Regions from separate parts of the Hymenobacter sp. GOD-10R genome, predicted to be linked through region 1. Evidence: riboswitches for the same ligand, from Rfam matches in the RefSeq annotation. Region 1 holds a riboswitch; each other region holds the start of a gene.
The links. A riboswitch is a leader RNA that binds a small molecule or an ion and turns the genes downstream of it on or off. The one in region 1 is predicted to bind S-adenosylmethionine.
Positions count from the first base shown of each region.

Region 2: another riboswitch for S-adenosylmethionine. It lies ahead of metH (methionine synthase); the one in region 1 lies ahead of SD425_RS03095 (O-acetylhomoserine aminocarboxypropyltransferase/cysteine synthase).
Region 3: another riboswitch for S-adenosylmethionine. It lies ahead of SD425_RS18185 (phosphoadenylyl-sulfate reductase); the one in region 1 lies ahead of SD425_RS03095 (O-acetylhomoserine aminocarboxypropyltransferase/cysteine synthase).
Region 4: another riboswitch for S-adenosylmethionine. It lies ahead of SD425_RS11020 (cysteine synthase family protein); the one in region 1 lies ahead of SD425_RS03095 (O-acetylhomoserine aminocarboxypropyltransferase/cysteine synthase).

Region 1 covers NZ_CP141184.1:751,691-757,091, forward strand. The annotation lists gene metX (homoserine O-acetyltransferase MetX) at 1-614, opposite strand, end outside; gene SD425_RS03095 (O-acetylhomoserine aminocarboxypropyltransferase/cysteine synthase) at 845-2,224, opposite strand; gene SD425_RS03100 (hypothetical protein) at 2,443-2,574, shown strand; SAM riboswitch class I at 2,608-2,717, opposite strand; gene SD425_RS03105 (LysM peptidoglycan-binding domain-containing protein) at 2,938-3,231, opposite strand; gene SD425_RS03110 (hypothetical protein) at 3,473-3,886, shown strand; partial or broken gene SD425_RS29975 (alpha/beta hydrolase family protein) at 4,063-4,209, shown strand; gene SD425_RS03115 (alpha/beta hydrolase family protein) at 4,260-4,601, shown strand; gene SD425_RS03120 (lysylphosphatidylglycerol synthase transmembrane domain-containing protein) at 4,694-5,401, opposite strand, start outside.
Region 2 covers NZ_CP141184.1:230,704-236,104, reverse strand. The annotation lists gene SD425_RS00975 (SDR family oxidoreductase) at 180-1,058, opposite strand; gene SD425_RS00970 (alkene reductase) at 1,294-2,424, opposite strand; gene SD425_RS00965 (hypothetical protein) at 2,688-2,810, shown strand; SAM riboswitch class I at 3,092-3,201, shown strand; gene metH (methionine synthase) at 3,273-5,401, shown strand, end outside.
Region 3 covers NZ_CP141184.1:4,573,041-4,578,441, reverse strand. The annotation lists gene lysA (diaminopimelate decarboxylase) at 38-1,180, opposite strand; SAM riboswitch class I at 1,363-1,453, shown strand; gene SD425_RS18185 (phosphoadenylyl-sulfate reductase) at 1,738-2,517, shown strand; gene cysD (sulfate adenylyltransferase subunit CysD) at 2,629-3,540, shown strand; gene SD425_RS18175 (sulfate adenylyltransferase subunit 1) at 3,618-4,907, shown strand; gene SD425_RS18170 (assimilatory sulfite reductase (NADPH) flavoprotein subunit) at 4,998-5,401, shown strand, end outside.
Region 4 covers NZ_CP141184.1:2,741,342-2,746,742, forward strand. The annotation lists gene SD425_RS11010 (TonB-dependent receptor) at 1-293, opposite strand, end outside; gene SD425_RS11015 (hypothetical protein) at 458-718, opposite strand; SAM riboswitch class I at 1,400-1,491, opposite strand; SAM riboswitch class I at 1,858-1,972, shown strand; gene SD425_RS11020 (cysteine synthase family protein) at 2,116-3,300, shown strand; gene SD425_RS11025 (hypothetical protein) at 3,477-3,800, opposite strand; gene SD425_RS11030 (hypothetical protein) at 4,049-4,525, opposite strand; gene SD425_RS11035 (glycoside hydrolase family 88 protein) at 4,838-5,401, opposite strand, start outside.

The DNA of each region.
Region 1 (5,401 bases):
GCCATGGCACGAGCGGCTTTCAGACCTCGCTGACCGCCTTCCGGCGTCGCTGAGTAGTAGGTCTGGTCGGCTTGAATGGCGAGGCGCTGCGACTCGTTGAAGGCAATGCCCCACGGCGAATGCTGTGCATTGGTAGCAAGCACCACCAAGTTTTCGAATATTGTAGGCTGCTGAATAGCCCACTCTAGCGCCTGTTGTCCACCGAGCGAGCCACCGATCAGCGTGTGAATCTTCGTGAAACCTAGGTGCTGTCGGAGCTGGTCGTGCGCGGCTACCATGTCGCGGATGGTCACCAGCGGAAACACATGATATAGCGGTTCGCTACCCTCCGAAACAGGCGTAAGCGGCCCTGTAGAACCGTAGCACGAACCGATTACGTTAGCACAAATAATGAAATAGTCGGCCGGATCAAACAAGTAGCCTGGACCGAATAAACCGGGCCACCACGCCAATACATCGGCGTTAGCGGTAAGGGCATGGCACACCCAGACCACATTATTCTGGGCCGCATTGAGCGTTCCGTAGGTGTGGTAAGCAACCTGCACAGCTGATAGCGTGGCCCCGCTTTCGAGCTGTAAAGGTGTAGGAAGATTAAAAAGCTGGCTCTCGGTCATTCATCACAAAAACAAAAAAGCTTTTCAATAGTCCAGGTTGAACCGAAACGCTGGCAGATTGTTAACCCACCCCTGAATTGACTTTCGCCAGCGTTGGTTCAACCTGAAACTACTGAAGGATAGCTAGGTTTGGTCCCTCTCAAAAAACCAACTTTACTACCCGCAAACGGCAGCCAAGTGGAAAGACGGGCGCGCACCTCTAAGGCAGCGCGCCCTCCTATGTCTCCTCTTTAGACTTCCAGCGGCTGCGCGTGTTCTACTTCAGGCTGCAACAGAGCGCTTTCTGACTCGTCGGGCGTAGCAGCGTTGGCTACGGCATCGAAAGCGGCCGATAAGTCAGCCTTGATGTCTTCGAAGTGCTCGATACCTACCGACAAGCGTAGGAGGGTGGGCGTTACGCCAGCAGCGTGCTGCTCTTCCTCCGATAGCTGTTGGTGCGTAGTAGCCGAAGGCTGAATGATCAGCGTCTTAGCATCACCTACATTTGCTAGGTGGCTCACCAGCTTCAAATTATCAATGAATTGCGTTGCGGTATCCTTGCTGCCTCTGATGCTGAAGGTCAATACGCCACCGGCACCTTTGGGCAGATACTTTTGCGCCATATTGTAATAAGGGCTGCTTTGCAAGCCGGCGTAGTTTACGCTTTCTACCTGTGGGTGCTGCTCCAGCCAAGTAGCAATTTTCAGGGCATTCTCCACCGTGCGCTCTACGCGGAGCGACAGGGTTTCGAGGCCAATCAGCAACTGCCAAGAGTTGAAGGGACTGATCGAAGGACCTAGGTCACGCAGACCTTCTACCCGGGCCCGAATGATAAAGGCGATGTTGCCGAAGGGGCCATTCTTGCCAAATACGTCGTTGAATACAAGGCCATGGTAGCCTTCGCTCGGCTCCGTAAACTGCGGGAATTTGCCATTACCGAAGTCGTACTTACCGCCATCCACAATCACCCCGCCGATGCTGGTACCGTGACCACCGATCCACTTAGTCGCCGATTCTACAACGATGTGCGCGCCATGCTCCAGGGGACGGAACAAATAGCCACCCGCGCCAAAGGTATTATCAACTACTAGCGGCAGGTCATGCTTTTCGGCAATAGCTGCAATCTTCTCGAAATCTGGAACGCTGAAGCTAGGGTTGCCGATGGTTTCTAGATAAATAGCCTTGGTATTCTCGTCAATTAGCGCCTCAAAGCTCTCAGGCTTATCGCCGTCAGCGAAGCGAGCCTCAACACCTAAGCGCTTGAACGCTACCTTGAACTGGTTGTAAGTACCACCGTACAGGAAAGATGTGCTCACGAAATTGTCGCCAGCTTGCAGAATGTTGTTCAGAGCAATGAACTGCGCCGCTTGACCGGAGCTTACTGCTAACGCAGCTACACCACCCTCCAGCGCGGCTATACGCTGCTCAAACACGTCTGTTGTGGGGTTCATCAGACGGGTGTAGATGTTGCCAAACTCTTTCAGGGCGAAGAGGTTAGCACCATGCTCGGCATTCTTGAATACGTACGAAGTAGTTTGATACAAGGGTACAGCACGAGCACCAGTAGTAGGATCGGGCTGCTGACCAGCGTGAAGTTGAAGGGTCTCGAAGTGGAGGTTTTGCGTTGACATGATTGAGAGAAGTATTGAAGAGGAGGTTTTTGAAGACAATTAGAAAAGTGCAACTCAGAGTGCACAAATGCCCCGCTGTGGGCTGCTCCAAAGCCAAAACAAGCGTTGGCGGAGCAGAGTGACCTAAGTAGCCGCGCGCAGAAGGCGTTAGCAGCAATACAGTTAGGGGAGAAGCGGGGGAAAGCTAGGGCGTAGCCTAGCTACAACACGCGCCACAAGTGCGCATTCGCATTCGCATGACTGCTGGGCTAGAAAGCAAAGCGCAGGAGCAGTCGGTGGCCGAAGCCAGAGCGTACAGGTTCATCGGCGAGCCGGGGCATACGTTAGCAGCGGCGGCAGATGATGGGTAGTAAGTGGTAAGCGAGGAGTTTTTCATGGTACTCAACTTATATTTCCCACTTTAATTTTGAGTGGGCAGGAATTGGCACCTTTCGATGATCGATGGTTGCCAGCGGGTCTTCGAGCCTAATCTCTCGCCGCTTCTGTATAAATCTTAAGAAAACTACTCCGTCTCTAACGGAGGAGTACCTGTTTGGTGAAGGCAAATGTACAGCTGGTTTTCAATAATGCAAGCGAACGAGAAAAAAATGTTGATTTTTTCTCGGCGATATGCTTAGTTGGAAATCAGCAGAAATAGCTTGGGTCAACAAAAAAAGACGCCGCACCAAAATGGTACGGCGTCTTTCTACCTTTTTGCGCAAAAAAGGCATGAACTAGAGTTGGGGGAGTGTAAGCACTTGGCCTACCTCGATATGATCAGGGTTAGCGCCGATGATAGCCTTGTTCGCATCATAAATCTGATGCCATTTGCTAGCGTCGCCGTAATGGTTTTTAGCAATTTTCGAGAGAGAATCGCCGCTTACAATAGTGTAAGAGGTGCCTTGAGCGGCGGTAGTCGTAGCTGGTTGAGCCGCGTTGCCGAAGAAATCTGTGGCGCCGGCTGCAGGCTTCTCAGCTGGCTGAACTGGCTTCTCTTCGCCTTTGTTCAAAAAATCAAATAGTCCCATGGTGTAGGCCGGTTTAGGGTAAGGGGAAAGGCAGCTGGACTGTAATAGAGCCAGTTATAGCCTTGTTGGGGAATATTACGCGAGCCTAGCAATTAAGTTGCTGCAAGATAAACGGCTGAGGACCATCATTAACCCTAGGCGGTCTTCATCGTATGAAGCCCATCTGCGTAGCTGTTTGCAACTGGCAGTTGCGTGTCATTTGTACCCTTTTCTCTCTCCCTAACTTTATCCCCTAATCCGCATGAAAACCATGTCATCTCCCTTGCGCTACTTAGCTAGCCTGCTGATGCTCGTATCGCTGTTTACTTTTAGCTGTAAGCAGGAAAACAAAGTAGGCGAAACCAACCTGCTCTACGGTACTGAAAGCAAAGTTTGGAAAACCGACAAGGAAACGAATGCCACTGGCGAAAAGGTGGATCAAACCAGCGCCGATAAGAAGACAGAGCTGCGTTTCTACGCCAACGGCAACTTCAACATGACCTCGCCTGCGCAGTCGATGCAAGGCAAGTACACCTTCGACCAGGCTGGTAAGAAAATCACGCTGACTCCTGATGGTGCACCGAACTCACTGGCTTTCGACGTGGTAAACCTAACCAAAGACGAAATCACGCTGAAAGCTCCTGACGGTTCGCAAATGATGCTCGAAGCCGACTAAGCTAGCGCCGCACCGCCAAATTTTGAACAACAGCAAAAAAGCCTTCTTGCAGCATGCAGGAAGGCTTTTTTGTGCTCATGGCTGTGGCTGAGCTAGCCTAGGTAATTACCGCTTCAGCTCAAACGATGCCGATTTAGGCCAGTTGAATTAAAACCTACCTAGCCCTCGACAACGGCATGAAGCGCGAAGATTCGGTGCAGGACATCGGCAAGCTGCTCGACTGGATTGCCACCCAGCCAGACCTCGACCCTAGCCGCGTGGCCGTGTATGGCGGCAGCTATGGCGGCTACATGGTGCTGGCCTGTATGACGCATTTCAACGACCGGCTCCGCGCCGGCATCGATGTCGTAGGCATTTCCAACTTCGTCACTTTTTGCAAAACACGTCGCCCTACCGCCAAGACTTGCGCCGGGCCGAGTACGGCGATGAACGCCAGCCTGCCATGCGCGCCTTCTTCGAGAAAACGGCTCCGCTCAACAACGTGCAGAAGATTACCAAGCCCATGATGATCGTGCAAGGTCACAACGACCCGCGCGTGCCCTACACCGAAGCCGAGCAGATGCTAGCTGCCCTCAAGAAAAATGGCAACGATGCTTGGTTCATGATGGCCAAAGATGAAGGCCACGGCTTCCGCAAAAAGAGCAACCGTGATTACCAATCGGCGGCTATGTCGGAATTCATTCAGCAATATGTGGTCAGCCCGCCGCTAAAGTAAGCTAGGTGCTGAGCTTCATACAAGAACGTCGTGCTACGACCAGCGCAGCACGACGTTCTTGTATGGATCAAGATGATAAGTTGTCAGAGAATTTACTCTGCTGCTGGAGTCGTTGGGCGGCTGAAAACCCGGGCTACCCAGCGGGGGAGAAAGACGGCACCTAGCACCAAGTACAGGTAGTAGGTCACGATGCGGTAGAACAGAATGACGAAGTTGGTCATGGTGGCCGTGCCGATAAAGCGGCCGAAGAAGAGCGGAAAAGCTCCTTCAGCAATGCCTGCACCGCCGGGGGTAATGGCTACCAGCAGCACAATTTTATACACCATGTTGCGGCTAAAAATGACCCAAAACTCCCCGAAGTTGATCGGAATGAAGGCCGCAATGATGCAACCGATAACCAAGTAGCGCGCCGTCCAGACGAAGGCCGTTGCTAGTGCTGTCCGAATCCAATAACCGGCCTTGTTGCCGCGGAGCTGCGCAGAAGCCGCTACCATTTCTTGGCCATGCTTGTAAGCGCTAGGCCGCCACCGGCGCAGCAATCGGAATGAAAACAGCCGTACCAAAAGCCGCTTCATGGCTGTTGGGTTGATAAATAGCGCGTAGACCATGGCAAACGCATACAGCGTTACCGACACATAGCTTACAATAAACGCCACGCGGATGGAGGCGGCAAAAGCGCCTTTCAAGGTTTCCGGAAACAACCCTTCTCCGGCCCAAAGCACCACGATTGGCACGGCAATGACGTAGTAAATGTTGTCCAGCAGCGCCGTAACCATCACGTAGGCCAAGGACTTACCTAG
Region 2 (5,401 bases), 520 kb from region 1:
AGCAATGTCATTCTGATCAAGGAAGAAATCTCGCCGACCAAGGCAATATCTACTTACGTCAGCACACAAGATTTCTCCCGCTAGTCGGGATGACGACCTGGTAGGACAGGCACATAGCTTGCTCTAGATTAGCTACATGTAGCGCGGACTTTGTAGTCCGCGCTACATGTACAATAGCTCTAGCCTTCTTTCGGCATACCACCTGTTACTTCGAGCAGGCTACCAGTGCTGTAGCTACCGTCTTGCGAGGCAAAGTATACATAGGACGGGGCTAGCTCTTCCGGCTGGCCGGGGCGACCTAGCATGGTCTGCGAACCGAATTTCTTCAGGTCTTCTTCCAGCATGGTGCCGGGAATAAGCGGCGTCCAGATGGGGCCTGGCAGCACGGCATTCACTCGGATTTTCTTCTCCCCTAGGTAAGCAGCTAGGCTCTTAGTGAAGGTGTGAATAGCGCCTTTTGTGGAAGCATAATCCACTTGGTGTGGATTGCCGACGATACCCGCAATGCTCCCCGTATTGATGATGGAGTCGCCTTCTTTCAGGAACGGAATGGCCGCCTGCGCCATGAAGATGTAGCCCTTGATGTTGGTATCGAAGGTGCGGTGGATGTTCTCCTCCGGGATGGTTTCGAAGTTTTCGTAGCCCATCTGGTAAGCGGCGTTGTTTACCAAGATGTTGAAGCCGCCTAGCTCTTCATAAGTCTGACGCACCGCATTGCGGCAGGCGTCGGCCGAGCGCACATCCGCTTGGATGGACAGAAACTTCCGCCCGGCGGCTCTCACCGCTTGGCCGGTTACGTCGGCGTCGCTGGCGTTTTCGTGGTATATCACGGCTACGTCGGCGCCTTCCTTGGCAAAGGCAATAGCCACGGCCCGACCGATGCCGGAGTCGCCACCCGTGATGAGGGCCACCTTACCGGTGAGCTTGCCAGCGGCTTGGTAGTTCGACAAGTCCGAATCCGGCTTGCTCTTCATGTCCTCCTGGCTCGTTGGGTAAGGCATAGAGCCCGTGTTCAGTTCGCTATTGGTAGGACGTGGTTCGTTCTGTTCTGTAGTCATGTCAACTAGGTGGTTGGTTGAACAGGCGTACGCAGAAGCCTAGAGAAGGTCGGAGCAAGGCCAAAAAGTTGTGCCTTCCTACTTCAGTTTCAGATTCGCTTTTAGAGAAAAGGTTTCGCCATAACCTAGGCTTGACCAATTGCCACCAAACAAGAAAGCCTACTGGTGCGAGCAGTAGGCTTTCTTGTTTGGTGTGTAGCAGATCCTTCAGCTACCTAGGCAACGATTGTGGAGGCTATTTCTCCACGATATCTTGCGTAGCCTGCTCAACTTCCGCCAACGACGGATAGTCGATGTAGCCCTTATCATCGCCGCCGTAGAAGGTAGCTTGATCGGGGGCGTTCAGGGCCGCTCCTTGCTGGAAGCGCTCTACTAGGTCAGGGTTCGAGATGAACGGCACACCGAAGGCAATGATGTCTGCTTCGTTGTTTTCCAGAGCAGCCTCAGCAGTTTCTTGGGTGTAGCCGCCGTTCAGGATAAACGGACCGTTGAAGATTTTACGCAGCGTTGGGGCTACTTTCTCCTGGCCGGGCTGGGCCGCCATTGGGTGACCAGGCAGCGCCTCAATCACGTGCAGGTAAGCGAGGTTGAACTGGTTGAGTTGCTCCACCACGTAGCTGAACGTACCTAGACGGTCGGTGTCGTTGATGCCACCCATCACGCCCGTTGGCGACAGACGAATACCGGTGCGGTCCGCGCCGAGCACGTCCGATACGGCTTTCACCACTTCGAGGGCAAAACGGGCGCGGTTCTCTACGCTTCCGCCGTACTCGTCGGTGCGCTGGTTGGAGCCGTCTTGGATGAACTGGTCGATTAGGTAGCCGTTGGCGCCGTGGATTTCAGCACCATCAAAACCAGCTTTCTTGGCATTTTCAGCAGCTTTGCGGAAGTCTTCCACAACGGCTTTCACTTCTTGTGTTTCCAGCGCGCGCGGAGTCGGAATTTCTTCTTGGCCGTTGAGCGTGAAGGCTTTTACGCCTGTTGGCTGCACAGCTGAAGGGGCTACGGGTAGCTCGCCATTGTGGAAGAATGGGTGCGAAATGCGGCCCACGTGCCACAGCTGAATGAAGATACGACCACCAGCAGCGTGCACGGCATCGGTTACTTTCTTCCAGCCAGCTACTTGCTCCTCCGAGTAGATGCCCGGCGTGAAGATGTAGCCCACTGCCTGCTGCGAAACCTGCGAGCCTTCGGTAATGATCAGGCCGGCTGAGGCGCGCTGCTCGTAGTATTTTACCGTCGAGTCGGTGGGTACGTTGCCTTCGTTGTTAGCGCGGCTCCGCGTCATGGGGGCCATGGCAAAGCGGTTGGGCAACGTAAGAGCGCCCATCGTGAAGGGCGTGAAAAGCTTGGTTGATTGTGTCATACAGTGTAGTGGAAGCAGATGCGTCAGTTAATCACTGCTTTCTGACTGCCAAGAACCATGTAGCTACACGAATGTTTTAAATAATTTTTGGCCTCCATCATCGCTAGTCTGCACGCAGGTGGGCTAGGTGACTCCCTTAAAAGCGGTGAGCCTATAAAAGGTTGGCTTTTTACGTGAAAGTTGAACAGTGAGCTCAACAAACCGTAAGCCTTCTTCAGTCACTAAGCGTACCTCACTCACCCACTTACTAATTCCTACCGATCATGGCTGAGAAAAAAGCATCCGCCTCGAAGAAAGAAAAAGATCCGTGCTGGAAAGGTTATGAACAAGAAGGCACCAAGAAGAAGGAAGGCAAAACCGTCCCTAATTGTGTCAAAAAGGACTAGACAGCCTAAAAAGCTAGCTTACCCTTTTACCTTGTTAGGGAGCCCCGCTACGGTTGTGTTGTTCAACGCAACCGTAGCGGGGCTCTCTGCTGTGCAGTTGCATGCGTAATAAAGTCCTTGCTGTGCCAAGACGACATGGAGCCTGGACATTGCAGCTAACGTTAAAATAACGCAGTAGAGCGCTGGTAAAAACACCCGCTACGGCTTACTTGGATGCAGCACTAAGCTCCTGTTTCATGCTGCATTTACTTTTCCACACTTCTAACGTATCTTTGCCTTGATACTTATCCAGAAAGACTGAGGGACTGGGCCCTGCGACGTCTTGGCAACCTGAGTGAAACAAGGTGCCAACTCCCATTCGGCAAAAAAAATGGACCGAAGAAGATAAGTACGGAACCTGCACCCGCAGTTTTCTCTTTCTGGATAGGCTCGACCAGTACGCCGACTTTCAGAAGGAGAACCATGAAAATAGCCTGTCCCGACTCCCCGCTTTACGACATCCTCCAACAGCGCATCCTCGTGCTCGACGGCGCGATGGGTACTATGATTCAGCGCTATCCGCTGACGGAGGAAGATTTTCGGGGCACCCGCTTCGCGGATCATCCCAAGCCGCTACGCGGTAACAACGACCTACTAAGCCTCACCCAGCCCGACATTATCCGCAGTATTCACGCAGAATACTTTGCGGCCGGCGCCGATATGGTGGAGACGAACACATTCAGTGGCACGACCATCGCTCAGGCTGACTATGCACTGGAACACGTTGTGTATGAGCTTAATTATGAGTCGGCTCGCTTGGCTCGTGATGCCGCCGACGAGTACACCGCTAAGAACCCAAGTAAACCTAGGTTCGTGGCTGGTGCTATTGGCCCAACGAACCGTACGGCTTCTCTCTCGCCCGACGTAAACCGGCCTGGTTTCCGCGCCATCACCTTCGATGAGCTAGCCACTGCTTACCACGAGCAAGTGCGCGGCCTGATTGATGGCGGCGTCGATGCCTTGCTGATCGAGACGATCTTCGATACGCTCAACGCCAAGGCGGCACTGTTTGCGGTGCAGAAGTTCTTCGATGAAGGCGGCCGTGTAGTGCCCATCATGATTTCCGGTACTATCACGGATGCCTCCGGTCGTACACTCTCGGGTCAGACGGTAGAGGCTTTCTGGAACTCTATCAGCCACTTACCGCTGCTGAGTGTGGGCCTAAACTGTGCCCTAGGTGCCGCCCAGCTTAAGCAGTATGTACAGGAGCTCAGTCGCATTTCGGACGTGCACATTTCGGCTTACCCAAATGCTGGTCTGCCAAACGCTTTTGGCGGCTACGACGAATCTGCGCAGGAATTTGCCGACGTGGTGGAGAACTACTTACAAGATGGCATTATAACCGTCATTGGGGGCTGCTGCGGCACTACGCCTCAGCACATCGGCGAGCTAGCCCGCCTAGTAGATCAGTACAAACCTAGGCCGCTGCCCGAAATACCCGCGGTTACGCGCCTGAGCGGTTTGGAGCCCTTCGGGTTTGATGATAACAGCCTGTTTGTGAACGTAGGCGAACGGTGCAACGTAACCGGCTCGCGCGCTTTCGCCCGCCTTATCCGCACAGGTGCTTACGAAGAAGCTCTGGCTGTAGCGCGCGCCCAAGTGGAAGGCGGCGCACAGGTTATTGATGTTAACATGGACGAAGGCATGCTTGATTCGGAGCAGGCCATGACGACCTTCCTCAACCTGATTGCCTCCGAGCCCGATATTGCCCGCGTGCCCCTCATGATCGACTCCTCGAAGTGGAGCGTACTGGAAGCTGGCTTAAAGTGCGTGCAAGGCAAGAGCATCGTAAACTCGATTTCGCTCAAAGAAGGCGAAGAGATGTTCAAGGAGCGGGCCCGCACTGTGCGCCAATACGGTGCTGCCGTGGTAGTAATGGCCTTCGACGAAGACGGTCAGGCGGACAGCTACGAGCGCCGCATCGAAATCTGTAAGCGTAGCTATGACATCTTGGTGAACGAGGTCGGCTTCCCAGCCACCGACATCATCTTCGACCCCAACATCTTGACCGTTGGCACTGGCATTGAAGAGCACCGCAACTATGCGGTTGACTTCATTAATGCCGTACGCTGGATCAAGGAGAACCTGCCCGGTGCCCGCACCAGCGGTGGCGTGAGCAACGTCAGCTTCTCGTATCGCGGCAACGACGTTGTGCGGGAGGCCATGCACTCAGCTTTCCTGTACCACGCCATCCGCGCTGGTCTCGACATGGGCATTGTAAACCCCAGTCAGCTAGCTGTGTACGATGACGTACCGAAGGACTTGCTGGAGCTTTGCGAAGACGTGCTGCTCAACCGCCGCGACGATGCCACCGAGCGCCTCGTGAACTTTGCCGATACCGTTAAGCAGAAGGATAAAGCCGTCGTTGTAGCTGACGAATGGCGCAGCCTACCCGTAGCCGAGCGCTTGAAGCACGCGCTGGTGAAAGGCATTACCGAATTCATCGACGAAGACACAGAAGAGGTACGCCAGCAGGTTGGCCGCCCCCTCGACGTGATTGAAGGACCGCTAATGGCCGGCATGAACGTGGTCGGCGACTTGTTTGGCGCGGG
Region 3 (5,401 bases), 2.9 Mb from region 1:
CAGGATGACCGAAGCATTTATGACCTAGCTACCTAGGCTAAGCGTAGTATGCTGGCGCCTTTTCGCGTAGGTTATAATGCGACGACATTACCTCGCCGTAAGCTCCCGCCGATCGCAATGCAATAAGGTCGCCGCGCTTGGTTTCGGGTAGCAGCACCTCTTGCCCAAACCGGTCGGACGACTCACAAATAGGGCCTACCACGTCGTAGGGCTGCACGGCACCTTGGCTGCTGAGATTCTGGATGTGATGGTGGCTGCCATAGAGCGCAGGACGGATCAACTCGGTCATACCGGCGTCGAGGATAGCAAACTGCGTTTGCTGGCTGCGCTTCACGAACAGCACGCGGCTGATGAGCGTACCGCACTGCGCCACTACCGCGCGACCTAGCTCCATGTGCACCTTCTGGCCGGGGCGCCGCACCAAGTGCTGCTCGAAGGTCCGGAAGTAGGTTTCGAAGTCCGGGATAGGGTTCTTGTCAGGCGTTTGATAGTCGATGCCGAGGCCGCCGCCCACGTTGAGGTGGGGGAGGGAGTAGCCTTGATCTTGCAGCCAATCTTGCAGTTCGTTCAGCTTTTGGCTGAGTTCGCCAAACACACTCAGATTCGTAATCTGTGAACCGATATGCGCGTGCAGCCCAACCAGCTCAATGTTGGGCAACGAAGGCAGCTGAGCTACCACGCTCGGCAAGTCGGATAAGCTAATGCCAAACTTGTTGGCTTCCAGACCCGTCGTGATGTAATGATGGGTGTGTGCATCCACGTTAGGGTTCACGCGCAGTGCCACGCGGGCGCGCCGGTTCTGGGCACCAGCTAGCGCATCGAGCACCACCAGCTCCTCCACCGATTCTACGTTGAAGCACCAGATATCAGCGGCTAGGGCTAGGTTCAACTCCACATCCGATTTACCTACGCCAGCAAATACCACGTCTTGAGGCGCAAAGCCGGCGTCCAGCGCGCGTTGCACTTCGCCGCCGCTCACGCAGTCGGCGCCCAAGCCGTGCTGCCGGATACGCTCCAGCACGGGCAAGTTGACGTTCGCTTTTAGGGCGTAGTGCACGTGGAAGCCGCGGGGCTTAGCGGCTTGTTGCAAAGCCGTGAGGGTTTGCTCCAGCAGGGCTAGGTCGTAGAAATAGAAAGGAGTGGAGTGGGCGTGAAGTTCCGCCGGTAGCGTGAAGGACATTCGTGAAAAACAGCGTAAAAACCGCGCGAATGTACGGCGAGAACCTAGCTAAATTATAAATCTGCCGAGCTTACTGCGTAAAAACCTGTGGTGAAGCACGCAAGCAGTGTGTATATAAGTTATGATTATTAAGAAATGGCTATTACTTTTGCGTCCATTCAATCTTTCTGACAAAAGGATTGTTTTTATACAGAGGCGTGGAGAGACAGGCTCGACGAAACGCCGACAACCCCCGGAATACCGGAACGGTGCCAAGTCCTGATCATATAAAAACAACACAGCCGTGAAATTCTTGCTGAACCCCGCCGCCCACCCCACCACCTCTGCATCCGTACAGCATGGATGTTGTGGCACGTGCATGGTTGGGCTTATGCGAGGTTAAGAAGGTTTCGCGCATCTTTTCTCCTTTTTCTTGGTTTAACACGCTGGTAATGACCACAAAGGTCTTACGCAACGTACCGCAGTAGCCACTCAACGTAGGCTGAAGTTTGCGCCGATCCGTTGGTTCTACTGCAAAATCGGAGCTAGCCCTCCCAAATCCCTGAATTCTTCTGCTTATGCAACTACCATCTGAGGACCGGGTCAACGACCTGCGCCAAGAATTAGCCGGACGTAGTGCTGTTGAAATACTCACCTACGCCGCTTCTCTTTTTCCCGATAAAGCTGTTTTCTCAACTTCTTTCGGGATTGAAGATCAGATAATTAGTCATCTGATTTTTACGAATGATCTGCCGGTGAAAGTATTTACACTTGACACCGCGCGTAACTTCCAGGAAACTTACTCGACCTGGAACAAGACCCTGCTGAAGTACGAGAAGCCAATTGAAACATACTTCCCCGATCAGCAGAGCGTACAGGAGCTGATGCTCAAAAAAGGACCTAACAGCTTCTACGAAAGCGTAGAAAACCGCAAAGAGTGCTGCTACATCCGTAAAGTAGAGCCCTTGAATCGCGCACTAGCTGGTCAGCACCTGTGGTTTACGGGTATCCGCGCCGAGCAATCGGCCAACCGCCAGGGCATGCATAATGTAGAGTGGGACGAGGCGCACCAGCTTATCAAAGTGCACCCGCTGTTCGACTGGACGTGGGACCAATGCTGGGACTATGTGCGTGAGCATGGCATTCCGGTGAACCCGCTACACAAGCAAGGTTTCGTGAGCATTGGCTGCGCGCCCTGCACCCGCGCTATTCAGCCCGGCGAAGACTTCCGCGCCGGGCGCTGGTGGTGGGAAAACCAGTCGGCGAAGGAGTGCGGCCTGCATACCCACGGCACCCACGATGGGCCGGACCCGGTGGTGGAGCCTATTACGAGCACCACGCCTGCCCCGAGCAACTAACTCCTCTTGTTAATTCAATTTGCCAAGCTAGCCTTGGTTTACCTCTCAATGTCGTCGGCCTAGCTTCCTCACAGGAGTAGGGCCGATGCACAGGTTAAAGCAACAATTTGCATGAGTACCTCTCATTTAGATTACCTCGACCGCCTAGAAGCCGAAGCAATCCACATTATGCGGGAAGTAGCCGGGCAGTTTGAGCGCCCCGCACTGCTATTTTCGGGTGGCAAAGATTCTATTGTACTAACGCGTCTGGCTGAAAAGGCTTTCCGTCCGGGGCGCTTCCCGTTTCCCTTGGTTCACGTTGACACTGGGCATAACTTCCCAGAGGTGCTGGCTTACCGCGACGAGCTAGCTGCCCGCCTGGGCGAAAAGCTCATCGTGCGCAAAGTAGAAGACACCATCAAGCAGCGCGGTCTACGCGACGCGACCGGTAAATTTCCGAGTCGCAATCCCTTGCAGACGTACACGCTGCTCGATGTAATCGAAGAGTTTGAGTTCGATGCCTGCATCGGTGGGGCTCGCCGCGATGAGGAAAAAGCGCGCGCCAAAGAACGCATCTTCTCCGTGCGCGACGAGTTCGGCCAGTGGGACCCCAAGCGGCAGCGCCCCGAGCTATGGAACATCTATAACGGCAAAATTCAGAAGGGGGAAAACGTGCGCGTATTCCCCATTTCCAACTGGACCGAGCTAGATGTGTGGCGCTACATTCAGCGCGAGAATATTGCCTTGCCGAGCATCTACTTCGGCCACGAGCGCGCCTGTGTGGTGCTGCCGAGCGGCCAGCTGCTCGGGTTAAGCGAGCACCTGCAACTAGACGAAAACGACGAAATAGTAAAGCGCCAAGTACGCTACCGCACCGTGGGTGACTCGACTTGCACGGCTGCTGTAGAGAGCGACGCTAGCACCATCGACGATATTATTGAAGACCTGCTTCTGGCGAAAGTCAGCGAGCGGGGTGCTACCCGTCTCGATGATAACATCTCGGAAGCCGGGATGGAAGATCGTAAGCGTAACGGCTATTTCTAAAAATGTGATTTAGTGACTTCGTGAGCTAGCTATCATGCTCACGGAGTCGACTACTCGCTAAATCAATAGACCACCAAATGGATTTACTTCGTTTTATTACTTGCGGCAGCGTTGACGACGGCAAAAGTACGCTCATCGGGCGCCTGCTATATGACAGTGATTCAGTGTCACTGGATATCCTAGCGGCGCTTGAAAACAAGCCAACCGTGCACGGCACCGTAGACCTAGCCCTGCTCACCGACGGTCTGCGCGCCGAGCGCGAACAAGGCATCACCATCGATGTGGCGTACAAGTACTTCACCACGCCGCGCCGTAAGTTTATCATTACCGACGCGCCCGGCCACGTGCAGTACACCCGCAACATGGTGACGGGCGCTTCAAACGCCGACCTAGCCATCGTGCTGGTCGATGCGCGCCTGGGCGTGATTGAGCAAACGCGTCGTCACTCGATGGTAGCGGCTCTACTTGGCATCCGGCACTTCGTGCTGGCCGTGAACAAGATGGATTTGGTTGGGCACAGCCAGGAAGTGTTCGATAAGATTGTAGCCGATTACGCTGAGGTTACCAAGCAGCTCCGCTTGTCTGATATAAAGGCTATTCCGATCAGCGCCCTACACGGCGACAACATTGTGGAGCGTTCGGCCTTCCTGACGTGGTACAACGGACCTAGCTTGCTGGAGTACCTCGAAAGCGTACCGACCACCCAAGAGGCCGACGTACAAGAGTCGCGCTTCCAGGTGCAGTATGTTATTCGTCCTCAGACGGATGAACTGCCTGATTACCGCGGCTACGCTGGCCGGATTCAGAGCGGCTCGTACCGCAAAGGAGACAAGGTGACGGTGCTGCCTTCCGGTATTGAAACGACCATTGAAGCTATTGAGATCAACCAACAAGAGGTAGAAAGTGCTGTGGCACCGCAAGGCGTAATCATCCGCCTGTCCGAGGATGTGGACGTGAGCCGCGGCGACTCTATCGTGCCGGTGAAGCAGGTGCCGCACATCACGCGCGAACTGGAAGCCACCCTGTGCTGGATGGCCGAAGCGCCTTTACGCAGTGGTCGGAAATTCCTGCTTCAGCACCATTCGGCGCTAGTGAAGGCTTCGCTGCCCACGATTCTGTATAAAATCGACGTGCAAACGTTCACCCACGTTGCCACCGACGAGGCCAAGCTCAACGACATCGTGCGAGTACGGCTGAAAACGGCGGCGCCTATCGTGGCTGATCCATACCGTCAGAACCGCGACTCGGGCTCCTTCGTTTTGGTGGACGAGCAAACCGGCAGCACGGTTGCCGCTGGCCTGATCGAAGCCACTGACCCCGATTTATTTACCGAAGCAGAACCCGGCGCCCTAGCCTTCTCGATCTAGGAATTGATTTGACCCGGTGCAGAGCGACCAGCTGGTTACTCTACACCGGGTCAAACCAGAAACCGCAGAAAGAATTCTCCATTAGCAAACATGACATCTTTACAAGGCACAACTCTTCCCGCGGGCCTCGACGACGCAACGCTTCAGCAACTCTCGGGCAACTTGACCGAGCAACAACTGCTGTGGTTGAGTGGCTATTTCTATGGTCGCTACTCAGCAACTACCGGTGCGGCGCCGCAACTTACGGCTGCCCCGGCAGCTGCGGCGGTAGCGCCCGCACCTGCACCAGTGCCTACCATTACCGTACTCTTTGGTTCTCAAACAGGTAATAGCAAGAAGGTAGCAAAACAGCTAGCGGATGCTGCCACTGGTAAGGGCCTCAAAGTAGAGGTAAAAGACATGAACGACTACGCTACCCGCAATCTGGCGCAAGAGAAGCTGATGCTGGTGGTAGTGAGCACGCAAGGGGAAGGCGATCCGCCCGTGTCGGCGGA
Region 4 (5,401 bases), 2.0 Mb from region 1:
CGCCCAGGCGTGACTTCCTGCGACTTATAGCCGATGAATGAGAAAATAAGCGTGGCGTTTTCCGGCGTTTCGCTCAGCGTAAACGTGCCGTCTTGGTTCGTGGTAGTGCCGGCCGTAGTGCCTTTTACCCGCACCGTCACGCCCGGTAGCGCGGCGCCGTTTTCGTCTAATACTTTACCGGTAATAGGACCTGTCGCTGCTAGGTGAAAATAAGGAGCATTGGGAGCAGCCGTGCCGTGAGCCAACGCAGGTAGCCCCACGGCCAGTAAAATAAGTGGTACTAGTGATTTCATGTTACGAGAAATTTCCTGACGTGTGTCTAGGCTTGCGTAAGGCTGGTGTGCCTCCCCAACCATTGGTTGTGCAGGGTTGGAGAGGCGTTAGCAAGGATTATCTAAGCCGTTGCGGCTTGCTTAAGTGCAGCTAACCTTTTGGAATGCAGTATATTGCTGCTTCGTTATCTGTTGGAAGTGAGCGAGCCACGTCTTCGCAGCCAGCGCGTAAACTGACCTATTTGCGCCTCGCTAGGCGATTCGGTAGCTAGGTTATCCAGCAAGTCGGCGCGGTGCAGGCCGGCCAGAACTGCCTCTGCATAAGGGAAGCTGTTAAGTGAATGAGCGACTGGGGTAGCAGTCGTGATGGTGTCGTTGGGAGCAATAAACAGCGACTCATTGGCCGCAAAAACTTCACTCAGAACCTGGTTCATGATGATTGACATAGCTTGGAAAGGGTAGGAGAGCAGCGACAAGTCACTAGCTTAGTAGCAACTTCTTGTAGCAGGAGGCATGGTAGCGCTCCGTAGTCTGCAATGCGTGAATGCGCTCAGCACAAGTAAGTTGTGCTGGGGTTTAAGTAGGCTAGACATGGCTAGCCCTAGGTCCGCTCAAGAGCGGTATCCAGCCTAGGTAAGAGGTAATCTTACGGAAGAAGGAATTTTGACTATACCAGGAAGGTAGTTGCCTAGATAATCTATAGAAAGTAGGGGTTTTGTGCTTTTCCTGTTTCTAGCTTGCCTTCTTGCGCTACTGATTGCTTGTTCACGTGTTGAATAGCTCTGTTCAAGCCACACCAAAGAAGCAAAGAGAGGCGGAATAGGATTTTTCCGCTAGTATATCGCGATGGATCTTCCACAGACAAGAACTTACCAAGCAAAAGGCATGATCGTAGCGGTCCTAACAAATCTTGTTAAGATGCAGGACGCCTCAGCAGAAAGCAGTTCTTCTGTGAGAGAATGATGGCAAAAAAGGAAAAGCGGGGGCAATCAGCCTCAACAACAACCCATACAACCAGCCATGCTCATACAGACAGCTGTTGCGGACATACCACAACAGCCACGTTGCGAAGCAACGAGCATAGAAGATTGAGTGCAGAGTTGTTGGGAGTGATCCACGGCAACTTGTTTTTATATGGTCAGGATTTGGCACCGTTCCGGGTATTCCGGGGGTTGTCGGCGTATCGTCGAGCCTGTCTCTCCACGCCTCTGTATAAAAACCATCCTTCAACGAGAAGGGATTGATTGCGCCAAAGGTAAACTAGTAAGATTGAGGATTGCAAATAATTTTTTATAAAAATGTCAACCCAATGATGAGTAGGAATACACGACAGCGTGTTCGGCACCTGCGCCATTTGCGCCATACCATACCTAAGAAACGGCTTTTCTAATTAGTAGGGTTATAGCGCTAGCTGTAACCCTACAGGTCGTTCTACGCCGAACGTGCCGTGGCGCATTCCTACAAGCTGTTCAAGATCAGGACTTAAGAAAATAACATAATCTTGGCAAAAAGCTGCTTTTTTCGACGCTAGGCCTTGCATACTGTTTTTCGCCCTCTATATTTGCGATGCGCTCCTTCACCGGAGCACTTATCAAGAAAGGCGGAGGGACAGGCCCTATGAAGCCTTAGCAACCAGTAGGAATACCAGGTGCTAAATCCTGTTCTAAGTCGGCTGTGGCCAGCTTAGGAGAAGATAAGTTATAAGATGCTCATCACGCGGTGCTGCTCTTCTGACTTATCGGAAGGGCTTTTTTTATGCTCTTGCGGTAAGCTTTCTTGATCAAGTGCATACGGGAAAAGGGAGGCGTTTGTCAAACGTGTAAACCCCTCGTATTCCGCTGCTATGTCTGTTGCTACTTGCTCTCCCCGTTCCGTATCTTCTTCGTTCCTGACTGGTGCTCGTGCTGCTCGGCGCCCAACTGCTGTACATTTCAAAGTGCCGCAAGTAGCTAGCCTAGAAAACTATGCGACTTCGCTATCGAAAAACGGCTGTTGTCTTTCGCCGGAGCTGGAAGAAAAATTCAACCACCTCTGGCACCTCGTTGGCAACACGCCTATGCTGGAGCTGCATTATCGCTACCAAGGCCAGCCGGGCCGCATTTTCGTGAAGTGCGAGCACTACAACCTGACGGGCAGCCTCAAGGACCGCATGGCTCTGTACATTCTGCAAGAGGCGTACAAAAACGGTGAAATTAAGCCCGGCGACACGATTGTGGAGGCCACCAGCGGCAACACTGGCATTGCCTTCGCCGCCATCGGCAGAGCGCTGGGCCACCCCGTACGCATCATCATGCCCGACTGGCTGAGCGCTGAGCGGGTGAACATCATCAAGAGCCTAGGTGCCGAGATTACGCTGATTAGCAAAGTGCAGGGTGGTTTCTTGGGTAGCATTGCGTTGGCCGAAGAAATTGCTGCTTCCCGCTCCGATATATTTCTTCCCCGGCAGTTTGAGAACAGCTTCAATGCGAAAGCACACGCCAAAACTACCGGCGTGGAAATCTGCGCGCAACTGAAGCGGCTAGGTCGCGTACCCGATGCGTTCATTGCTGGCGTGGGCACGGGCGGTACGGTGATGGGGGTGGGCAGCTACCTGCGCAGCCAAAATTCAAATGTGCGTATCCACCCCCTAGAGCCAGCCGAGTCGCCGACGCTAACTACCGGCTACAAAGTAGGTTCGCACCGTATTCAGGGCATTTCGGACGAGTTCATTCCCGCCATTGTGAAGCTCGCTGAACTCAACGAGGTGGTGCAGGCAAATGATGGCGATGCTATTCTAGTGGCGCAAAAGCTAGCTACCGAGCTAGGCCTAGCCGTCGGTATTTCATCAGGGGCAAACGTGATTGGTGCCATCCGGCAAGCAGCTATCCTCGGCCCCGATGCTACTGTGGTAACGCTATTGTGCGACAGCAACAAGAAGTATCTCAGCACCGATCTGCTCAAGGAAGAGCCGGTGCGCGCAGGTTACTTGGCTCCCGAACTGGAGTTCACCCACTATCAACCCATTAGCCGGCTGAGTTTTCCGGTGTAGCGGGGCTAGCTTTCGCAAGAAGCCTTCTTTTAAACGTCATGCTTTGCTCCGGCTCAGCATGACGTTCTTTTTTGCCTGATTACTGCTTAGCATCTAAATGCTTGCGTAGATAATAATGCGTTTTAGATTTCGGCAGCGTTGTAGATAAACCTAAAACTGGAGTAGAAGAACCTAGGTTATTTTACCATCAGCGTCCGCACATTGCCAGTTTTTTTGTCCACTTCGAAAGCAGCGCGGTTGGGCATGCGGCCTGCCCAGTCGGTGCGGGGTACCAGCACTTGCCATTGCGTATCGATATCGACGACACTTGCCGAATCGACCACGTAGAGGTTTGCGTTGGGTTGAGCTTTCACGTAGCGCGCTATGGCTGCACGAGCCGCGGCTTCCGTGAGCGCTGCTGTTTCCGTTGGTGCCGCCGCTTGGGCTGGCATCGTGGCTTCCGCAGGCGTCGCCGCTTGGGGCGCATCAGCGGTAACCGGTTTTGCTTGTTGACAGCTCATAAGTACAGCCACTATACCCCCTAGAAAGTAGCGCGTTGGCAACGTGTAAAAAGCTGGCGTACGCAGGGGAGAAGCTAAAAATTTCATAAAAAGGACTGGCAATGAGTCGGTTGGTGAAGTACGGCGCTATCGGCGCGGCCACAAGATACAGCTTCCGCAGTAGTCGTCTTTTCAGCAAGAGGCATGCGGAAGCTAGGATAGTTAGCCTTCTGCCTTCCACCGCAACAAAAGTCTTCAGCCGTGCCGCGCTACGCCTGCCGCAGTAATAGGCGCAACGAGAGGACGCCCAGCAACAGAATAGCCGCCGCGAAACACCCGACTACTACAGCCCACAGGCTGCGAGGCACCGTCGACTTGGGAGCCGGCCGCAGCAAAAGCAGTGGTAATACCACCGGAGCTAGGGTTTGGGGGATGGTAGCGCCCGCTAGCAACTCGCACACGCCCACCGCGCAGGCCAACAGCGTCCCGGCGCCCAGTGCAAGCTGTTGCCAGAAGGGAAGAACCGGCATCGAAAACGGTTGCCACTGGTTCGGGTCGGTGGGAGCGATACGGCGGGCTGTTTTGGGGCGGGCGCCGCGGCGGTTGAACTCACTCAGCCGTCGGTTGACGTCTTTGCGGAGCCGAATCAGGGTAAACACCGCCACCACTACCACCAGGAACGTCGAGACGGCAAAGACAATCAGCAGCGGAACCAAGTGTTCTTGCTGGCCAGGAACGGCCGCCATAAGTAGAACCGAAGAAAACGCGGGCAGACTGAGATTCATCACGTGGAAAATACGCTTTTAAGGCGTTAGTCGTATGGTGTCAAGCAAAGAGGCATTCGCGCAGAAGCAGCATGCCTACCGTAAGAACGTTGGCTGGTCGCATTCTATTCTGTAACCACTCGCGCGTAACTACGTGCGCTAATTTCCTCTTGAATACTAACACACAAGAGGTCGAATTAGTGGAAGAAGTTGGTGATTATCCGCATAAAAAAGCCCCCAACCAAATCGGTCAGAGGCTTTTCGGAGTAGAGTGGCTAGGAAAACGTAGTAGGGCTACTTAGTTATCTGCACCGAGCTGTCGTTGATGTCAAATGGGTGGTTTTTGAGCAGACGAATGATTTCGGCACCCGCCAGAATGACTGGGCCGTAGCCGTGGGCTGCGTACACGTTCACCGGCCGGTAGTAGTAGAACGCCGGATCGAAGCCCATGCCCGTACCCACGCAGGTGCCTTCCACCTGCCCGCTGGCGTTTACCTTGGTGCTCACCGCATTCCAGGCGAGTATCGACATGGGGCCATACGCTTTGGCGTCGAGCCAGCCTTTGTTGATGGCGTGGGCAATGGCGTAGGCATAAATTGCCGTGGCGGAGGTCTCTAAATACGAATCGTTGCGGTCGAGCAGCTGGTGCCAGAACCCCGTGCCTGACTGCCGCATGGCGAGGCCATTAGCGTGGGCGCGCAACTGCGCTAGGATAGTGGCCCGACCCGGATGATCTTCGGGCAGCACGTCTAAGATTTCAACTTTCGTCAGCAGCGCCCAGCCGTTGGCGCGGGCCCAGTGAAACTCGGGGTGTACGGCCATATCCTGCACCCAGCCGTGCATGTAGAGGCCTTTTTC